2 linked regions of the Euzebya sp. genome follow. The protein of the gene in region 1 interacts with the protein of each later gene in a pairwise test. Links are inferred from orthologs where the notes say so. Each region holds a gene or a part of one and is shown on either strand. Other genes may lie near its edges.

Region 1 (3,783 bases):
AGGTCGAGCAGCGTGGCGACGCTGGTGACCGCGAAGCCGATCGCGACGAGCACCGCGACGGGGAGGATCGACGTGACCGCGGTCGACAGCGACCGCATCAGGACGTGGTTGAGCGCGCCGTTGGCGACCTCGCCGTAGGTGCGCGTGGACACCCCGGACAGGGCCTTGGTCTCCTCGTCCACCCGGTCGAACACCACGACGGTGTCGTACAGCGAGTACCCGAGGATGGTGAGGAACGCGATGACGGTGGCGGGGGACACGCGGAAGCCGGTCAGGGCGTAGAGCCCGACCGAGGCGATCATGTCGTGGGCCAGGCTGGCGATCGCGGCGACGGCCATCCGCCACTCGAAGCGGATGCTCAGGTAGACCACCACGAGCAGCAGGAAGACGACGAGCCCGCGGACCGCCTGCTCGGTGATCTGCGCCCCCCAGCGGGGCCCGATGGTGGAGGCACTGACCTCCCCGCCGCTCAGCTCGGCGAGCACGTCGATGACGTCGTCCTCGCTGACGTCGGGGTTCTCGCTGAGCGCCTGCGTGGACACCTCGGCCCCGGCGCCGTCGTCGAGGATCTGGACGATGGTCTCGTCGATGCCGGCCTCGGTCAGCGCGGCCTCGATCTCCTCCACGTCGAGGGTGTGGTCGGCGTCGACGACGGTGAAGGACGACCCGCCGACGAACTCGATCGAGAAGTCGAGCCCGCGGACGAGCAGCGCCAGGGCGCTGACGGCGAGGATCGCGATGACGACGAGGAGCCACAGCCGCGACCGGCCGATGAAGTCGATCTCGGTCTGGCCGGTGACCAGGCGGGTGAGGATGCCGTCGCGGCCCTCCGGCCGGGTCGGCGTGGCGGTCGAGTCGCTCACTTGCGTCCCTTCTTGCCGGCGCGGCGGGTGCGGGCCACGGTGCTGCGCTCCTGCGCGGCCTGCCGCTGCTCGTCGGTCACCCCGGCGCCGAGGCCGACCCACGGCGCGGACGCGAGCTTCGGGCTGCGGGCGACCAGGCCGAACATCCCGCGGGTGAAGGTGGCGAACAGCAGCACGTCGATGATCGTCGACATGCCGAGGGTGAAGGCGAACCCGCGGACGGGCCCGACGGCGAGGAAGTACAGCACCACGGCGGCGAGGAAGCTGACGACGGCGCCGGTGAAGTTGGTCCTGAAGGAGTTGTGGAAGGCGTGCTCGGCGGCGGTGCGGATGGTCCGCCCGGCGCGCAGCTCGTCGCGGTACCGCTCGCGGTAGATGATCGAGGAGTCCCCGGCGATGCCGATGGAGATGATGATGCCGGCGATGCCGGCGAGGGTGAGGGTGAACCCGACGAGCTCGCCCAGGACGATGAGCAGGCCGTAGATGGTCGCGACGCCGACGACGATCTCGAGGGCCGCGAGCAGGCCGAGCCCGCGGTACAGCACGACCAGGTAGACGGTGACGAGGGCGAGGCCGATCACGCCGGCGACGAGCGCGGCGTCGAGGGAGTCCTCGCCGAGCGTCGGGCTGATCGTCTGGAAGGTCCCGAAGTCGAGCTGGATGGGGAGGGCACCGGACCGCAGGACCAGGGCGAGGTCCTTCGCGGCGTCCTCCTCCCCCACCTGGATGACGGCCTGGCCGTTCGGGATGCCCTGCCCGCAGGCGATGTCCTGGGCCATCGGCGAGGCCTGCTCGACGACGTTGTCGAGGACGATCGCGAGCTGGCGGGTGACGCCCTGGTTGCAGGCCAGCTCGGCGGTGATCTGCTCGAACGCGTCGGCGCCCTCGGAGTCGAACTCGAGCGCGGTCAGCCACGTCTGGCCGAGCCCGCCGGGGGCGATCTCGGCGCGCGCGTCGGTGAGGGAGTCGCCGGAGACCGTCGCCGGTCCGAGCTGCAGCCGGGCCCACTGGTCGCGGGGCAGCTCGTCGCCGTTCGCGTCGGTGGTGCGCAGGCACAGCACGACCGGCTCGTCGGGGTCGGGGACGCTCAGGTCGTCCCGCTCGTCACAGGTGGCCCCGGCGTCGACCGGCGCCGCCGGCTCCTCGGTGGCGGGCGCCTCGCTGACGGGCTCCTCGCTGGCGGGCGCTTCGGTGGGGTCCGCCTGCGCGACGGTCTTGCTGGCCTCCGGGGCCGGGTCGGCGCCCTCAGTGGGGAGCGCGTCCTCGGAGGGGAGGGGGAGCGCCTCGGCGGTCGGCGGCGTGAACTCGCCGGTGGTGCCGGGCGGGATCTCGGCGAGGACCGGCCGGAACTGCAGCTGGGCGGTGCGGCCGATGATCTCGCGGGCCTGGGCCTGGTCGGCGACGCCGGGGAGCTGCACCTGGACGGTGTCGCCCTGACGGGCGATGTCCGGCTCGGCCACGCCGAGCGCGTCCACGCGCTCGCGGATGGTCTGCACGGTCTGGTCGAGGACCTCGACGTCGATCTCACCCTGCCCCTGCGCGGGGATCAGGTCGGCGCTGACGCCGCCCTGCAGGTCGAGGCCCAGCCGGGGCTCGAGGCCCGCGACGAGGATCCAGGTCCAGAGCGCGCCCAGGAACACCAGGTAGGCGACGATGAGGGCGGTCAGGCGGCTTCGTGACATGGGCTACAGCACCGGGACGTCGTTGACGGTGATCTTGAACTCGGCGCCCAGCGTGCGGCCGGCGCGACGGCACATGACCATCCGCTCCATGAAGATCTCGAAGTACTCGAAGACCGGGGTGACCGAGGTGTCGACCTCGAGCTCCAGCGTGAGGGTCTTCGACGGCACGGTGATCCGCGCCGGGGAGTGGTCGCGCGCGGGGTCGAGTCCCTCCTCGCGCCGCACGTCGTCCAGCTCCTTCTCGAAGCCGGCCTCCTCGCTGATCGGCTCCGGCTCGATCCGATCGGAGACGCGGAGGAAGCTCGACGTGACGGCGTAGTTGACCCGGTCGTGGATGTCGGCCTCGATGTCGCCGGTGTCCCGCACCCGCGAGCGGTGCACGTCGGACTTGTCGGCCACGATCACCGCGGCGCTGACCGGGCTGACCGCGACGCCGTACTGCTCCTCGTGGTTGCCGACCGCACCCATGATCTGGGCGATGTCGACCATCGGGATGTCGAGCTCGCGCAGCACCGTGAAGGCGATGATCCCGGAGGTCTGGCCGTGCTGGGACCGGCTGACGACGTTGCCGATGTCGTGCAGGTAGCCGGCGACCGCGCCGAGCTCGGCGAGGTGCTCGTCGTGGCCCAGGTGGGTCAGGACGTTGTAGGCGATGTGCCCGACCAGGTTGGCGTGGCGGAAGCCGTGCTCGGTGAAGCCCTGCGCGGAGAGGAACTCGTCGGCCATCTCGAGCATGCCGGAGATCTCGGCGTGCTGGCGCACGGTGTCGAGCAGCGGGATGCGGCTGCGGCCGGTCGACTGCTCCGGGGTGGTCTGCTCGAGCCCCTCCGCGGTCCTCCCGCCGAGGGGGACGCTGGCAGGCAGCAGCTCGGACTCGACGTGGGAGTCCAAGGGCTAGCGGGTCCCGTCGTCGGTGGGGCGGTCGTCGTCGACGGTGTCGACGTCGTCGTCGAAGTCGAAGTCGTCCTCGTCGCCGAAGTCGTCGTCGAAGTCGTCGTCCAGGTCGTCGAGGTCATCGCTCGGCTCGGTGAGCGACTTGCTCACGGCGTTGCGGGCCATCGTCACGACCGTGCCGGGGGCGATCTCGACGCTCATCGTGTCGTCGGTCAGGCCGACGATCTCGCCGTGGAACCCGCCGATCGTCACGATCCGGTCCCCGATGCCCAGCTTCTTCAGCATCGACTGCTGCTCCTGCTGGCGCTTCCGCTGGGGGCGGATGATCAGGAAGTAGAAGACGA
Region 2 (3,955 bases), on another replicon or contig:
GACCCGCCGACCACCCCGGATCCGGACGCACCCGTCTCCTCGGCCCCGGACGCCACGATCTGCGCGCCCGACTCGACCGAGTGCTCGGACACCGCCCCGGACCCCTCCGCGGCCCCGTGCCCCCCGGAGGGGTGCACCGGCGAGGGGCCGGCGGTCACCTACGAACCCGTCGAGATCGTCCCGACCGCCCAGGGGGAGCCGCGCGAGATCCCGTGGGAGTCAGCGGACGTCTCGGCGGACGGCACCGAGGTCACGCTGCGCTGGTGGTCCGGCGTCGCGCCCTGCACCGTGCTCGCCGACGTCCGGGTCGTCGAGACCGACACCACGGTCACGATCACGCTCGTCCAGGCGAGCGAGCACCCGCCGGAGGCCGACGTCTACTGCACCGAGCAGGCGATCGCCACGCAGCACACCATCACCCTCGACGCTCCCCTCGGGGACCGCGAGCTGGTCGACGGGGCCGCCTGACCCCTCCCCCGCCCGGCCCGCGTCAGCTGCGCGCCGGGCCGCCCCGCATCTCCCCGCCCAGCCGCTCGATCGCGGTCGCGATCCGCTCGATCGCGGCGGCCTCCTCCGCGTCGGTGAGCTGGGTCTCCGGGTCGTCGAGGACGAGGCTGAAGGCGAGGGACTTCTTCCCCTCCCCCAGCTGCTCGCCGGCGAAGACGTCGAACAGCTCGATCGCCGTGAGGCGGTCCCCCGCCGCCTCGGCGACGGCCGTGCGCAGTGTCGCGTGGTCGAGGTCGGCGTCGACCAGGGCCGCGACGTCGAAGCGCAGGCTGGGGAGGGACGAGGGGACCGTCGCCGTCGGCAGGGCCGCCCCGCCCGCGACGATGACGTCGAGGCGGAGCTCAGCGGCCACGGTGCGGCGCGGCACCTCGAAGGCGTCGCACACCCGCGGGTGGAGCTCACCGACCACGCCCACGGGCGTCCCCCCGAACGAGACCCGCGCCGCGCGGCCCGGGTGGAACGGCATCTCGGTGGTCCGCTCGACCGACAGGGCGTCCGCGCCGACGGTGTGGCGGATCACCTCGACCGCGCCGAGGACGTCGGCGACGTCGACCTGCCGGGCGGACCGGTCGTGGCGTCGCACCTCGAACGCGCCGCAGGCCACGAGGGCCAGGTGATCCGGCTCGGCGGGCAGCGAGACACCCTCGGTGCCGCTGTCGGCCGCGGGGTGGTCGGCGCTGGGGGGCACGAACACGTGGCCGGTCTCGAACAGCGCCACGTCACCCTGCTGGCGGTTGACGTTCCGGCGGACGGTGGCGAGGAGGCCGGGGAGGAGGGTGGTGCGCAGCACCGACTCCTCCTTGCTGAGGGGGTTGACCAGCTTCACGGTCCGCCGGCGCGGGTCGTCGGGCGAGAGGCCGAGCGCGGCCAGGTCCTCGTCGGCGATGAAGGGGTACAGCAGCGCCTCGGTCCAGCCGGCGCCCGCGAGCGCCCGCCGGATCGCGAGGGCCGCGAGGTCCTCCGGCGACCGGCGCCCTGCGCGGCCCGTCGACGGCACGGTCGGGGTGATCTTGTCGTAGCCGTGCAGCCGGGCGACCTCCTCGGCCAGGTCCGCCTCGATGGTGAGGTCGGGGCGGTACGGCGGCGGCGTCACGGTCCGCTCGGGTCCCTCGCCCTTCACGGTGCACCCGATGCGGCGGAGCAGGTCCGCCTGCGCGTCGGCGTCGACGTCGATGCCGAGCAGCGAGCGGATGCGCTCGCTGCGCAGGGCGATCTTGGGCCGCTGGTCGCGGATGACGTGGTGGTCGTGGCCGCCCACGACGGTGCCGCCGGCCCACTCGACGATCAGGTCGTTGACCCGGGACGCGCCGGCGGGCAGCCACTGGGCGGAAACGGTCCGCTCGAAGCGGGACCGCGCCTCGGTGAACAGCTGGTGGCGGCGGCCGGTCCGCAGCACCTTGACCGGGTCCCAGGCGGCGACCTCGACGTAGAGGTCGGTGGTGAGCGCGTTGATCTCGGTCGCCTCGCCACCCATGATCCCTGCCAGGCCGATGGGTCCGGACGCGTCGGCGATGACGACGTCCTCGCCGTCCAGGGTGCGCGCCACCCCGTCGAGGGTGGTGAGGGTCTCGCCCGGCTCGGCCGGCCGCACGACCAGGTCGCCGGTCAGCAGCGACGTGTCGTAGGCGTGGACCGGGTACCCCGTCTCGAGCATCGCGTAGTTGGTGGCGTCGACGACGTTCGAGATCGGGCGCATCCCGGCCAGCGCCAGCCGCTTCTGCACCAGCGCGGGCGACGGCCGGACCGACACGCCCGCGATGCCGCGGCCGTCCCAGCGCCGGCAGCCCGACCCCTCGTCGATGGTCACGCCGATGCCCGGGTCGCCGTCGGGGTTGCCAGCCAGCTCGGGGATGCGCAGCTCGGCGCCGGTGAGCGCCGACAGGTCGCGGGCGAGCCCCCACAACGACGCGCCGTACCCGCGGTCCGGGGTGAGCTCGATGTCGAGGACGGCCTCGTCGAGGTCCAGCCAGCCGGTCAGGTCCGCGCCGACGGGCGCGTCGGGGCCGAGCAGCCAGATGCCGGTGTGGTCGTCGCCGACGCCGAGCTCCCGGGCGCTCGCCAGCATCCCGTTCGAGGTGACCCCCATCAGCTGCTTGCGGCCGATCTCGAACCCGCCCGGCAGGACCGCCCCGGGCAGTGCGGCGGGGACCCGGTCGCCGACGGTGAAGTTGCGCGCGCCGCAGACGATCTCCCAGACCTGCTCGCCGTCGTCGGCCTGGACCAGCGACAGCTTGTCCGAGCCGGGCACGTCGCCGACCTCGACGACCTCGACGACCCGGACGCCGCGGGTGCCGGCCGTGGGCCGGTGGACGGCGTCGACCTCGAGCCCGCCCAGGGTGAGGGTGTCGGCCAGCCGCTCGGGCGACTGGTCGAGGTCGACGTACTCGTACAGCCACGAGATGGGGACGCGCATCGCGGTGCTCCTCGGATCGGTGGAGGGGTCCGAGCCCGGCCGGGCCGCGGCGTGGCAGGCGCGCGGGGACGGACCCTTCAGTCGGTGGGCTAGAAGCTGGACAGCAGCCGGATGTCGTTGTCGGCGAAGAGCCGCAGGTCCGGCACGCCGTAGCGCACCATCGCGGTCCGCTCGATGCCGATGCCGAACGCGAACCCCTGCACGACCTCGGGGTCGTGGCCGCCGGCCGCGAGCACGTTCGGGTGCACCATGCCGGAGCCCAGCAGCTCGGTCCAGCGCCCGCCGCCGCGGCCGTCGGGGACCCAGGCGTCGAGCTCGGCCGACGGCTCGGTGAACGGGAAGTAGTGGGGGCGGAAGCGCAGCTGCACGTCCTCGCCGACCAGCGCCCGGGCGAAGGCCATCAGCGTCCCGTACAGGTCGGCGAGGGAGAGGTCGGTGTCGAGCGCCAGCCCCTCGATCTGGTGGAAGACCGGCAGGTGGGTCGCGTCCGGCGTGTCCTGGCGGTACACGCGGCCGGGGACCGCCACGTACACCGGCGGCTCGCGGTCGAGCATGGTCCGGATCTGCATCGGGGAGGTCTGGGTCCGGAGCAGCAGGCCGGTCGTGCCGTCATCTCGGCGGGGGGCCTCGTCCAGCCCCTGGACGTAGATCGTGTCCTGCAGGGTGCGGGCCGGGTGGTCCATCGGCGTGTTGAGGGCGTCGAAGTTGAACCAGTCCGACTCGACCTCCGGGCCGGTGACGACCTCGTAGCCGAGCCCGACGAACACGTCGAGGATCGCGTCGAGGGTCTGGCGCAGCGGGTGGAGCGACCCGGTCCGCGGCACGCGGGGCGGCAGGGTGATGTCGATCGACTCGGCCGCCAGGATCTCGGCGTCCCGCTCGAGCTCGAGCTGGGTCCGGCGGGCGTCGAACGCCGCGGCGAACCGGGCGTTCACGTCGTTGACGGCCTGGCCGACGACTCTCCGGTCCTCGTGGTCGAGGCCGCCGAGCTGGCGCTTGATGAGGCTGACCCGGCCCTTCTTGCCCATGAAGGTC

The links. The genes of interacting proteins can lie anywhere in the genome.
Region 2: the proteins of secD (region 1) and pheT interact in binary tests that used the Escherichia coli proteins (3 or more experiments, as listed by UniProt). The link is inferred for Euzebya sp. from one-to-one orthologs.

What each region holds. Positions count from the first base shown.
Region 1 is NZ_CAXQBR010000073.1:632-4,414, forward strand. What follows is about bases 203-3,139. They hold secD (protein translocase subunit SecD), read right to left. Parts: upstream 2,546-3,139; coding sequence 860-2,545; downstream 203-859. Other genes in these bases: secF (protein translocase subunit SecF), read right to left, coding at 203-863; ACEQ2X_RS15780 (phosphohydrolase), read right to left, coding at 2,549-3,139. In the rest of the region: more of secF, read right to left, coding at 1-202; more of ACEQ2X_RS15780, read right to left, coding at 3,140-3,436; preprotein translocase subunit YajC, read right to left, coding at 3,440-3,783. UniProt on the Escherichia coli protein: Part of the Sec protein translocase complex. Interacts with the SecYEG preprotein conducting channel. SecDF uses the proton motive force (PMF) to complete protein translocation after the ATP-dependent function of SecA.
Region 2 is NZ_CAXQBR010000007.1:18,792-22,746, reverse strand. What follows is about bases 206-3,314. They hold pheT (phenylalanine--tRNA ligase subunit beta), read right to left. Parts: upstream 2,921-3,314; coding sequence 491-2,920; downstream 206-490. Other genes in these bases: pheS (phenylalanine--tRNA ligase subunit alpha), read right to left, coding at 3,010-3,314; ACEQ2X_RS02920 (hypothetical protein), read left to right, coding at 206-468. Outside these bases: more of ACEQ2X_RS02920, read left to right, coding at 1-205; more of pheS, read right to left, coding at 3,315-3,955.